DNA from 3 places in the Anaerosinus massiliensis genome. Region 2 is predicted to be linked to each of the others. Evidence: riboswitches for the same ligand, from Rfam matches in the RefSeq annotation. Region 2 holds a riboswitch; each other region holds the start of a gene.

Region 1 (4,508 bases), 380 kb from region 2:
AGTATAGACAGACATATGGACAGATAGGCCGCGGGTCGGCGATAAGCACTCATCTGCGTCGTTGCAACAAGGTGCTACTCGTCGACGTACATGAGTACGACTCCTTCGTATCCCCATGTTGCGCCTAGCATCTGAATACTTCTCGCCAACCGGCAACCTATCTTCGTACTAGTTTATAAGTGGAACCGATTTTAGCAACTCATATTCACTTTTGTGAATATGAGTTGCTTTGTTGTGCCATCTGACTGTCGCACGTTAATGTGGCAGTTTTTGCTTTGTTTTCGTTCTCCCGGCCTTTTCCGGAAAAATACGTTCCGAAGGATGAAAAATGATCGGCTTACGTTAAGAAATTCGCTTGTCTGAACGAAGTGAGTTTGCGAATTTTAGTAAGCCGATCATTTTTCAAGTATTTTGAAGGCTTGAGGCCTAGCCTTTTCGTTCTTTTGGGCAATGCCAAAAGGACCGGTTTTTTTATTGGGCGTATTAAATTTAATGAGATGAATTTTTAATGTTATAATCTTCTTAAAGTAAAATTTACTATTTATTTTTATCGATGATAGATTATGAAAGCACTTTTGATTTTAAGAGTAGTGGCTTCAATAATAAGAAGAATACCTGCAAGATCAAACCGGTGTTTGCTGTTAAAGAAGTTTAATTCTGTCATCAAAGAGCATTTAAAAACAGGATGAATTTATATTTTTTATTTACAATATAAAGGGAGGAGAGAACTTATGGATTGGCTTGATGGAATGAATGCGGCAATAGAGTATCTTGAGGAAAATATTACGGAGAAACTTGATATTGAGAAGGTTGCAGAAATTGCTTTATCGTCTCCGTTTCACTTTCAACGTATGTACCATATGATAACTGGTATTACGGTAGCTGAATACATACGTCGAAGAAGATTGACGCTTGCGGCACAAGACCTTATATTTGGTGAGAAGGTGATCAATGTGGCTTATAAATACGGATATGAAACACCAGAAGCATTTGCCAAAGCTTTCGGAAAAATGTATGGAATGAGTCCCACGGCAGCACGAAAGCCGGGGGTATACCTCAAAGCATATCCAAAACTCTCTTTTCATATTTCGATAAAAGGGGATAAAAATATGAATTATAAAATTGGTGAGAAAGAAAGTTTCACGGTAGTTGGTAAACAAAGAAAAATATCTATGCTAAATGGAGAGAACTTTAAACAGATACCTGAATTTTGGCACGAATGTATGGAAGATGGAACGTGTGAATGGCTTGCCTCTAAAGCTGGAAAATGGGGTGTTTTAGGTATATGTAAAGATTTTCATATAAATAAAAATGAATTTATGTATATGATTGCAGTGGAAAATCTAAAAGAGCCTCTTCCAGATGGATATCTTTCGGAAACCATACCATCGGCAACTTGGGCTGTTTTTGAATCGGTCGGTGTATTACCGGATGCAATACAATCGCTTACTCGAAGGATATTTACAGAGTGGCTGCCTGCGACTGGATATGAACATGATTGTGCACCTGAGATTGAAGTCTATCCACCAGGCGACATAGATTCACCGGAGTATAGGTGCGAAATTTGGATTCCTATCAAAAAGTAAGGTGTTCTAAATTTTTTAGAAGTGTGGAGCTGTCAACCCAATTAGCTAATCGGGCTGTTACGTTGAATGAGATGAAGGCTGTATTTGACAAGGACGAACAAAGTTTGAAACTCGATTGGATACCTTGTAGAGGAGTAACGAAATAAATGTTGTATGACGCAGTGATACTTTGAGATCAATATAATCATTGAGATTATGATGGGCTGCCACACTAAACGTGTGGCAGTTTTTCTTTGCGTCCTCGACATTTTCTGGGAAAATTTACTTACTAGCAATTGACTTTCTAAGATAAAAACAAATAAATTGCACTTAAAGCAAAATATGGCCCATAAGCAATCTTATCATGCCGCATTTTCATTTTAAGCAGCAGCAGAATCCCACTTACAATCCCGCCGGCAATGAATCCGTACAACAAAGTTAGCAGCAATTTATCTATGCCGAGCCATAGGCCTAAGATAAATAACAGCTTGATATCGCCACCACCAATTGCGCCTTTAGTTAAGATAGCAAGGAATAGCAGAACTCCACTGCCCAAAACTGCTGCAAGCAATCGATTTAAAAGACTTGCTTCTAAAAAAGGCGTGAAAAGAAAAGCAAACAAACATATTAGAACGAGAACTTTGTCTAAAATGACTTGTTGCTCAAAGTCCATAATACTGATAAATATCATGAAGGTAATAAAAATCCAATTACCGATCAGTTCTATTGGAGTCAGTGCTCGATAAACGGCGAATCCATAGAGCGGAAGTAAACAAAATAAAAAATAATAGGTTCGAATATTTGGTGTATGGACTAATTTTGCTGGAGCGTTCAAAATGGCTGACGCACTGTTTAAATATTGCTGCATAGCTACAGAGGATATATGACTTATCAAATAAACGAAGCTAAAAAAAGTAAGGAACATGAGTAAGAAAGAGATAATTTCTATCATTTATAACGCCGCCTTTGCATAAAAGTAAAGCTCCTTTTTACTATATTATAATCTAAAATAATACTGCAATAAAATTAGGACTAAAGATTCATTTTGAAATAAAAATTTAAATTTAAAATTGTAACTTAAACAAAGTTAGTTCTAACGTTTTCAAGCATATTGGGATATTTTACTATTTATGAGCTTGTAAATAAATGAATTTTTTAACATTTTTTTAACTTTTAAGTACTTGTTTGTTTATAGGCAATGATGTATTATTTTATTAACAAACAATTTATCTAATAAAATTTGGAAATTTTCATATTGATAAAACAGTTAGCAAACTTATCGAAAGGTGGGGACGCAAAGCCGTGGGTCTAAAGATCTATTCTATGACTGCCTGGTTGCATAATACGATGTGTACAAGTTTTTGTATCTTTTTATGTAATCAGGTTTTTTTACTTGCACATATTGTAAAAATATGTAATTTTATTTAGGGCGAGGACGGAATTTATTATAAATTTATGTGTATTTTGAACGGGAGGATGTACGTTGAATTTACCTGAACTACCGAGAAATTTCACGGAAAAACTAGAAAAGATGACATCAAAGCAGTTACTCCTGTTGGCTTTTGTCACAAGTATCATTGTAACTATCGTAATTTATTTATATCTAGCAGGCAAGGAGGCAGAACCTGTACAAAAATCCCAAACCTTGAGAACCGTGATTGTAGCGACTGTGGATATTCCGGAACGAACCATAATACGAGAAGATATGCTGAAGGTCGTACATCTGCCAGCAGATGTGATGCAGGCAGATGCAATCATCGATCTTAGCTCTGTAATTGGCAAAGTAGCGAAATTTAGAATCTTACAGGGGGATGTTCTGACAGAACAAAAATTATTTTCTAATCGTAAAATGGAGGGCTTTATCGGTGCCATTCCTGATGATAAACGAGCGATTTCCATTCCGGTTACAGATATTACCGGTGTTTCAGGCTTTGCAAAACCGGGCGATTATGTGGATATCATGCTGATTAGTGATAAATTGAGTAAGAATACAATATCTGGAGAAATCCTCCTGCAAAATATTTTGTTGCTGGCAATTAATAAAGAGCATGAAGTAGCGGAGGGGAAGAAAGAAAATGCAAAAGAGCAGTTAACGACAGCAACCATTGCAGTCTCTCCTGAAGATGTCGTGAAAATTGCGGCAGCGCAGTCTCAAGGAACAATTTATTTGGCATTAAGACCCTTTAAGCCGAAAAATACGTTTATTTTGATGAACAGACAATTTTATCGACAGCTTGCACGAGATGAAGATAAGCCGGAAAAAACGGCAAGCAGTGTTACTGAAAATGTGCCACGGTCTGCTTATCCGGATCGAATGCAAGCGCAAGCAGCACCTCTGGCGATAGAACCGCCACGTGGAGATGCTGTTAAAAGTTCTCATCAAATCACTGTGATTCGTGGAAATGCGGCGGATACAGTACAAGTAAAATAAGGGGAAACGCATATGAATTTAAGAATTAGCATATACAAAATTGTTTTCATTTCTTTATGTTGTATGTTTTATATGATGAGTGCAGTGATGGCACAGGCGAATCTTTTTATGGAGGTAAATCAGTCTTCTTATCTGAATGCCGGGGATGCGATTACGCAAGTGGCGGTTGCGAATCCAGAAATTGCTGATGTTACGGTAATTTCAACAACAGAAATGCTGCTTGTTGCCAAAAAGCCAGGGACGACGACCTTATACATATGGACCAACAATGGTATGCGACAGGAATATCTGCTCAGCGTGCAAGAATATGATACGAAAACTGCGACTTATATTAAGCAGATGATTGGTTATCAAGACGTAGTTGTCGAAAAAATCGGCGATAAGATTCTTTTACGTGGTTTTGTTGAAAATCAGTTAGAAAAAAATCGTGCGGAGAAGATTGCCGAGCTGTATGGCAGTAAAGTGGTGAATTTGCTGGAGATGACAACGCCGTCGCAGATCCGAATCGAGGC
Region 2 (4,508 bases):
GATGAATTTGGTCAATTAGCTGAGGCTTTGGTAAATATGCGCACTAGCATTCGTACATTAATGACAAGTGTAAATGAATCAGCCGAACAAGTCGCTGCCTCTTCTGAAGAGCTAACTGCAAGTGCTGAACAGTCAGCGCTTGCTTCAAATCAAGTTGCTGAATCCATTACTGAAGTAGCCCATGTCACGGAAAAACAATTAACTTCCGCAAACTCTACAGCTATTGTGGTAGAACAAATATCAACTACAATCCAACGAATTTCTTCTAATGCGAATACAATCGTTCTCCAATCTTCTCAAACAGCTGAAAAAGCTACCGAGGGCAATGACTCGGTAAGTAAAGCAGTAAGTCAGATGACATCAATTGAAGAAACCGTTACCTCCTCTGCAGCAGTCGTAGAAAAACTAGGAGAACGCTCCAAAGAAATCGGTCAAATTGTCGACACGATTTCTGGCATCGCCGGACAAACCAATCTATTAGCACTCAATGCTGCAATTGAAGCAGCCCGTGCTGGCGAACAAGGACGCGGGTTCGCCGTCGTCGCAGAAGAAGTTAGAAAACTTGCAGAACAATCCCAAGATGCCGCCAAACAAATTGCTGAATTGATTAGTGAAATTCAACAAGAAACCGATAAAGCTGTTGTTGCAATGAGTGATGGTACTAGAGAGGTTAAGCTTGGTACTGAAGTCGTAAATCTATCGGGAAAAGCATTCCAAGAAATATCGGTTCAAATAAATGAAGTATCTGATCAGATAAAAAATATATCGGGTGAGATTGATCAAATTGCTGCTGGAAGTCAGCAAATCGTTGCATCCGTAAATCAAATTGATGAACTTAGTAGACAAGCTTCGGGAGAAACACAAACAGTATCAGCCGCAACCGAAGAACAATCTGCCTCCATGGAAGAAATCGCTTCCTCCAGCCAGGCACTAGCAAATTTAGCAATGAAACTTAGAGAAGCAGTTGCCAAATTCCAAATATAATACAGTAGCCACGTCTATGTTGATTTGTATAGAGAAAGAGTGTATCCAAGTATGAATGGATACACTCTTTCTCTATACAAATCAACAAGTTGCGCTGACACCTTTTGAGAAGGTGCCAGCACACGACTCATCGCCATATGAAAATTTATTTCCTTAAAGGTCGCAGTGATTACAATGAGGTTCTTTTGGTTTATTGCAATTCGTTGGACACCCATTGCTAGGGCCTACTGCAACAATGTTACAAATATTAATCCTAACGAGATCCCCATCACGATAAATCGCTGGTACAAGAAGTTCTACACGATTTCCACAGATAACCGAAACATCACAGGTCAACTCTATACAAATATAATCTTGATCTCTTGCCCGTTCCTGATCGCGATTTTTTACAACTTGCCCTTGAAATACGCAACGATCCTCTGTAAGTATCGTTATAGACCCTATGCTGTTAGCACAACACTCAAGAAAGCTCATACTTGGTCCCTCCTATATTATTCATTTACAGCTTACCTAAACTATACTATGCTGCGAAAGAGTTTAATGTTCTTATTTTACCAATTCCTTAACATTTAAATATTTTCAATATTATCATATTCCCACTTGCGCGAAAGTTGCTATTTATTTTTGAATTTTAGAAAAAAATACACTTAAACCAATACAGAAACTTGATTTAAGTGTGGTTATCTTCACTATTTTTTGTTGTCAATACAAAATAGACGCTATCTTTAAACAAAGCGATTACGTCCTTCACTTTTTGCCTGATACAGCGCCAAATCTGCCATTCTAATCATACTTTTTTCATTAAAAACTTCTTTTGCAATTGTAGTCGCTATACCGATACTTACTGTAACGTACTTGCTGACTTTAGACATCCTATGTTCCATTTTTATGAATGCCAAGTTTTGCTGAATCCTTGTTGCTACTTTGATTGCCCCTTCTTTAGAGGTCGATGGCAAAATTAGAATAAATTCTTCTCCGCCGTATCGAGCAACAACATCCCCCGGACGTAATACGGATCTCTTTAAAACGCTCGCCACTTTCTGCAGACACCGATCTCCCTCTAAATGTCCGTAGTAGTCATTAAAAGCTTTAAAGAAATCTATATCCACTAGTAATAGGGATAAAAGTTCCCCACTACGTAAAGCACAACGCCACTCTTTTGCTAACGCTTCATCTAAATAACGACGATTAAAAACACTTGTCAGGGCATCAATAAATGAAAGTTTTTCTAATAGATCGTTTTGCATTTTTATTGCTAAATGATTTTTTATACGTGCTTTGATAATAGAGGCACAAGCTGGTTTTGTTATATAATCAATTGCACCCAATTCCAAACCTCGAGCTTCATCTTGCGTATTGCCCTTTGCAGATAAAAAAATCACAGGAATTTTTTTTGTTGCAGGATCTGCCTTGAGCTTCCGACATACCTCATACCCATCCATTTCTGGCATTACAACATCTAATAAAATTAAATCAACATTTTGGCATTTAACATAATCCATACATGCTTTTCCAGAGGTTACAACCACAACTTGATACTCTTCTTTTAAAATATCTTCCATATATTTAGCACTAAAATACACATCGTCAACAATCAGGATCGTTTGCTTTTCTGAATTCATATTTTTCCTTTCTTATACTCTCTTAAAAAGATCAATACAACTTATGCTTTTATGTTTCTAACGTAAAATGTCAATAAAAAAACTGCCAGCTGCAATCATAAAATTGATGCAACCTGGCAGTCATAGACAAAATTATCTTTAGACCCACGGCTTTGCGTCCCTATCTTTCAATAGGTTTGCTATAGGAAAAACAATATATACTTTATATTCTATACTAAACAAAATGAAAATACAAGAATAATATTCCAATTGCATATTCGACAAAAAGGAACATGTTTCCACACAATATCTGCACCGAAAAGCCTTTGCAGAACTCATCTTATCCTATTAAAATTCAAATTTTACCGGGCGCAAGAACAAATCCAAGAGCTTTTCTTTTGGATCTTTATGGTCAATGACGATTTCGTACACTGCGTTGCAAATCGGCAGTTCAATATTATATTCTTGTGCCAACGTTTTTAAAGCAACCACCGTAGAAACACCCTCAGCTAATTTATCAAATCTTTCACCTCTTACAAAACCCTGCCCATATTTTCGATTGTGACTATGTAAAGAAAATAAAGTTGCTTCATAATCGCCTAAATGGCTGAGTCCATAAATTGTCGTAGCATCACCGCCCATTGCTTTCACAAGCAATGATAATTCTCTCGTCCCCCGTGCCATCAATGCACCTTTTAAACTGCTATAGTTCATTCCATCTAACATTCCAGCGGCAATTCCCATAACATTTTTCGCTGCCGCCCCAATTTCGATTCCCAGTAAATCTCTGCCATAATAGAAACGAATTAAATTGCTATTAAATGCTTCCACAACTTTTTTTGTTATTTCTATAGCGGGCGATCCAATGATCATGCAATTGGGAATTTCTCTGACAAAATCCTGCACATGGCCAGGGCCTACCCAAACTGCTACATTCTTGTCTAACCCAAAAGCTTCATGAAAAACTTGTGATAAACGTTTTCCCGTTTTTGCCTCGATGCCTTTCATGCACAACACAAAAGTTTTATCACGTATTCCAGCAAAATCACGAATTTGTTCACCGAATGAACGTAATTCCTGCGCGCTGATTGAAATAATAATAATTTCACCGAATGAAACTGCTGCTTCTAAATCGTGCGTCAAAGTAATCTTATCCGGTAATGTTAAATAATCATTTTTTTTCGTATTTTCTAGTGCCGCAAAATTTCTTGATCCTTCCCTGCCCCATAATAAAACATCGTGTCCTATCCGATTTGCATACCACGCCAAAAATGTTCCCCAACGCCCACAACCTAATACCGAAACCTTCAAATTTTACACCATCCTAAAAAAAATTTCGTACACATCTAATATCTTAATTATAGTATCATATTTTGATTTCACAAGTAAAACCTCGTCAGCTTGTAAACAAATAATATATTTATGTCGATAACTTAGAAAATAACGAAATCCGTACCACTTATAAACTAGTACGAAGATAGGTTGCCGGTTGGTGAGAAGTACTCAGATGCTAGGCACAGCAAGGGGTTGTGAAGGAGTCGTACTCGCGGTACGTCGACGAGCAGCACCTTGCTGTAACGACGCAGATGCGTGCTTATCACCGACCCGCTGCCTATCTGTCCCATAGTTCATAGTTTGTCTACATGCCAAGAAGAGCTGTGGCAAATTTTTTGCTACAGCTCCTCTTGACATGTGCTCTATTCATCTGCAGATCATCAAACAAAGAAAATGATCTACCAGTTCTCAATTTTATAATTTTGCAAAATTCTTTCCAAATTCTATGGCGCCTGCCACAGCATCTTCATCCGGACTCCAAGCAACCTTATATCCGTCATTTACAACTTCAAATCCAGCTTCTGTTAACAGCTCACTAAGCATCTTTACAGATTTTTCACTCCAGCCATAGGTTCCGAAAGCAGCAGC
Region 3 (4,508 bases), 990 kb from region 2:
GCGCAAATAAGAGCGGCGATTGATTTAGCCAAGAATTTGACATGTAAACCAACCGCAATTATTGCTAAAACCATAAAAGGAAAAGGTGTTCCTTTTATGGAAAATCAGGTGAGCTGGCATGGCTCTGCACCGAACCAACAGCAGAAAGAAGAAGCGATTGCCGCGTTGAAAGGGAGTGTTACAAAATGAGTAAAGCGACAAGAGATGCATATGGTGAAACTTTAGCTGAACTTAGTAAAAACCCTCAGGTGGTAGTGCTCGATGCTGATTTGGCAAAGGCCACAAAAACGATTGCATTTAAAAAAGTATGTCCGGAAAGATTTTTTGATATGGGAATTTCAGAGCAGGACATGCTGGGAACAGCGGCTGGATTTGCAACTTGCGGCAAAATACCTTTTGCTAGTACTTTTGCGATTTTCGCAGCAGGCAGAGCCTTTGAACAAGTTCGTAATTCAATTGCTTATCCGAATTTAAACGTAAAAATTGCTGCAACACATGCGGGGCTCACAGTTGGTGAAGATGGCGGAAGTCATCAGGCGATTGAAGATATTTCTTTAATGAGAAGCATTCCGAATATGGTTGTTTTAAATCCAGCCGATGAAGTTGAGGCAAAACAAGCAATTTTAGCAGCAGTTGCACATTATGGTCCTATGTATATCCGCTTAGGCAGAGCGGCAACTCCGAAAATTTATGATGAAAATTATAAATTTGAGATCGGAAAAGGAGATGTACTGCGTGAGGGCAGTGACGTAGCCATTATAGCAACTGGAATTATGGTAGCAAAAGCTTTAGAAGCCGCAGAGCGGTTACAAGAAGAAAATATAGCGGCAACCGTTATTAATATGCATACCATTAAACCAATAGACAGAGAATTAATTGTAAAAACTGCAAAATTGACAGGGAAGATTGTAACAGCTGAGGAACATAGTGTGATCGGTGGCTTAGGTTCTGCGGTATGTGAAGTGTTGTCACAAGAATATCCAACCAAAGTGGCAATGGTCGGAATCAAGGATCAATTCGGAACTTCAGGGAAACCGGATGAGTTGTTGAAACAGTACGGCTTAACAACAAATGATATCATTGATGCAGTAAAAACGATAAAATAAAGGAACGTTACTTCAGATCGTGTTTTAACGTCACCTGAATTAAGGTTGAAATTATTCGCAATTTAACCATTCTTTGCGCTTTGTGTACAAAAGCAAGCGCGTTAGAGGCCAGATAAAATCAAAATAGGACAAATAGGCTGACATAGTCTATTTGTCCTATTTTTTATGGGAGCTAAATAGGATTTTGATTTTTAAATCATTTGAATCTCGTAGAACCAGATATTTGGCGAATCATCGGGTGGTTAATAAAATATATGATTTGTGACGATGGTCTAATATGACAGAATATTTAAATGATAAAAATAAATATACATTTATATTGTAGTATGGTATTATTGATAATAATACCAAAGTAATAGACGTTCTTAGCAACTTACATAATGGAATAAGGATACAAAAAAATATAGGATAGTTGGCAAATTTATCGAAAGGTAAAGACGCAAAGCTATGGGTCTAAAGATGATTAAGTCAATGACTGCCAAGCCGCATTTATGTATATGCTTTGTAGTTTGTTGACTTATTTTTTATAAACAAATATAGATGAAGAGGTGAAGATCAAACGCATCGCTGTAATGTTAATAATTACATTTGTAGTTACAAGAGCTTAGAAGGGAGTATTGGAAGATGAAAATTACAGTAGGAAAAAAGATTACAGGAGGCTTTTTAATTGTTGTAGTACTTGTTGCAATGATGAGCCTGTTTACGTATTTTAAAATAGGAAATATCAATGATTCTTATGAAGATCTTATTGCGGTAGAGCTGCAAAAGATTGAATTGACGCAAGGGATTTCTCTGGCTGTTGCAAATGAGGCAGTTGCTATGCGTCGATTTAATTTTACAGGAGATCTTTCTGATATAGATTTGTTTAATACATATCGTAAAAAAGCGGATGAAGGAATTGCTGAACTAGAGAAAACCACAAAGGATGAAAAAGGTAAAAAAATTATCGCAAATATTAAGATTTTGAAGGCAGAATATGAGGGGATCGCCGAAAAATCTATTGCGGCGAAAAAAATAAATGATATTGCTATGGTAGGACAATATATGCAGGAAGCCGGAACTCCGTACAAAGCAACTATGGAGTCTGCAGAACAATTTTTGCAAGTTGTCAAAGAAACGATTCAAAAAGAACAAAAAGTTCAGTCAGATAAGGCTGATCAGATGCAATCTATGCTGCTGGGCATCAATCTTGTTGTGTTGATTTTTGCCTTAGTACTTGGTACTTGGATTAGTAAATCAATTGCAGGACCAATTCGCAGACTAACGGTGTCAGCGAATACCTTGGCGGATGGCAATTTACAAGAGGATGACCTTGTAGTGAATTCAGCCGATGAGATCGGTGAATTGGCAAGTGCTTTTAATCAGATGAAAGATAATCTGCAAACGATAATTCGTAAGGTTATGATTACGACAGAGCAGGTCGCTGCATCTTCCGAAGAATTGACGGCTAGCGCAGAACAATCTGCACTAGCGACAAATCAGGTAGCTGAGTCTATTTCTGAGGTTGCGCAAGGTGCTGAAAAACAGGCATCTACAGTGAATGTGACAACGGAAATTGTTGAAGAAATGTCAAATAATATTCAACAAGTCGCAACGAATGCTGATGCTGCTTCGAGTATGGCTAACAAGACTTCAGAGGCTGCTGCAGAGGGAGAAAAAGCTGTTGAAGCGGCGATGGATCAGATGCAGAGTATTGAGCATACTGTGGTTAATTCAGCCGAGGTTGTTACAAAATTAGGACAGCGTTCATCAGAAATCGGGCAAATTGTTGAGACGATCTCTGGAATCGCAGGGCAGACCAATCTATTAGCGTTAAATGCTGCGATTGAAGCAGCACGGGCAGGTGAACAGGGAAAAGGCTTTGCTGTAGTTGCAGAAGAAGTTAGAAAATTAGCAGAGCAATCACAAGAAGCAGCGCATAAAATCGCTACACTTATATCAGAAATACAATCGGAGACAGACAGTGCTGTGAGTGCAATGCAAAAAGGGACACAAGAAGTGAGTTATGGCAGTGAAGTCGTGAATCATGCAGGTCGTGCCTTCAAAGATATTGTATCTTTGGTTGATGATGTTTCCGCACAACTTGAAGAAAGTAAAGAAGCGATTCAAAAAATGGTATTTGGCAGTAAAAAGATTGTTTCTGCGGTACGTGATATTGAGCAAATCAGTCAAAATGCTGCTGCCGAAACCGAAAATGTTTCAGCTGCGACACAGCAGCAATCTGCTTCGATGGAAGAAATCGCATCTTCTAGCCAAGCACTGGCAAAAATGGCAGAGGAATTGCAAAATGTCGTTCAAAGATTTAAAATTTAGCGACATGGTTTTTCAAAAGTAAAATATGTGGTGCATAAAGTTCCTCTTATCATATTTTTTGTTAAATTATATAGGATAAGAGGAATTTTGCACGTCGCTAAATAACAATTTATGGCGAAAGACATACCAAAAGGTGTCCCCTATGTATTTTGATAAAAGTTTATATACAATGATTGCATTTAATGATAAAATGGAGACAAGTTTTAAGCGAGGTGTAAGGTGATGACCAACGAGGAATTCCAAAGACTCGTATTAGAAAAATTAGGCGGAATAGATACGCGTTTAGATCGCCTAGAAGAGCAAGTTAGAGAAAATACGGATATTATTAAGGCTGTTCGGCATAATCAAGAGTTTGGTATTGCAAAGTTAGAGGCATTGGAAATGGGGACGGCAAACAAAGAATCCATTGTAAAACTGGATGCAAAGTTTGATGTATTGAATGACCGATTGTTTCAACAAGAAGCCGATTTGCGCGTTTTAAAGGCAGTAAAATAAAAAAATTAATCATTGTAATGCACACAAGGTATTGGCATGGGGCCGATATCTTTATTTTTTGTTTTAATATAGTTACAATTCTAAGACATGAGAAAAACTACCTCATAGGCGTTTTATCGTTTAAGAGGTAGTTTGTTTTTTATTATCTATATTTAATTTTGTAAAAATCTAGCATTGTTTTAATCTCTTTCACGATCTCCTCTGTAGGTGCAATGGACGGTAGTCTTGCATCACCTACAGGAATGCCTGTGAGTGAAATTGCTTTTTTTATGACGGAAGGCACGGTTCCCATATGCAGTACATGGCGTAATTTTTCAATGGATTGTTGACTTTTCTCTGCGGCCTCGATATTACCAGCTTTAAAGTTTTTATAGATTGAAATATCCAGCTCTGTAATTAAATTAGAAGTAGCAGCAATCGCGGCAGTCGCGCCGAGTTTGAAAGCGGGGAGAATAAGCGAATCGGAACCAGTGATTACGGAAAAAGCTTGATTCTTTGTAAGTTCTATATATTTTTTCATATTTTCGAGTTTTCCACTGCTATCTTTTATGGCAATAATATTTTTAACTCTAGCTAGTTCTGTAACTGTTTCTG

Evidence for each region. A riboswitch is a leader RNA that binds a small molecule or an ion and turns the genes downstream of it on or off. The one in region 2 is predicted to bind cyclic di-GMP.
Region 1: another riboswitch for cyclic di-GMP. It lies ahead of cpaB (Flp pilus assembly protein CpaB); the one in region 2 lies ahead of BN6559_RS06120 (diguanylate cyclase).
Region 3: another riboswitch for cyclic di-GMP. It lies ahead of BN6559_RS10585 (methyl-accepting chemotaxis protein); the one in region 2 lies ahead of BN6559_RS06120 (diguanylate cyclase).

What each region holds. Positions count from the first base shown of each region.
Region 1 is NZ_LT575483.1:1,600,323-1,604,830, reverse strand. Features, by position in the region: gene BN6559_RS07795 (AraC family transcriptional regulator) at 732-1,586, shown strand; gene BN6559_RS07790 (prepilin peptidase) at 1,870-2,517, opposite strand; cyclic di-GMP riboswitch class I at 2,825-2,908, shown strand; gene cpaB (Flp pilus assembly protein CpaB) at 3,049-3,996, shown strand; gene BN6559_RS07780 (type II and III secretion system protein family protein) at 4,009-4,508, shown strand, end outside.
Region 2 is NZ_LT575483.1:1,219,612-1,224,119, forward strand. Features, by position in the region: gene BN6559_RS06110 (methyl-accepting chemotaxis protein) at 1-984, shown strand, start outside; gene BN6559_RS06115 (hypothetical protein) at 1,138-1,458, opposite strand; gene BN6559_RS06120 (diguanylate cyclase) at 1,710-2,606, opposite strand; cyclic di-GMP riboswitch class I at 2,711-2,797, opposite strand; gene BN6559_RS06125 (NAD(P)H-dependent glycerol-3-phosphate dehydrogenase) at 2,934-3,896, opposite strand; gene BN6559_RS06130 (anaerobic nitric oxide reductase flavorubredoxin) at 4,335-4,508, opposite strand, start outside.
Region 3 is NZ_LT575483.1:2,208,569-2,213,076, forward strand. Features, by position in the region: gene BN6559_RS10575 (transketolase) at 1-189, shown strand, start outside; gene BN6559_RS10580 (transketolase family protein) at 186-1,106, shown strand; cyclic di-GMP riboswitch class I at 1,511-1,597, shown strand; gene BN6559_RS10585 (methyl-accepting chemotaxis protein) at 1,731-3,419, shown strand; gene BN6559_RS10590 (hypothetical protein) at 3,642-3,914, shown strand; gene dapA (4-hydroxy-tetrahydrodipicolinate synthase) at 4,057-4,508, opposite strand, start outside.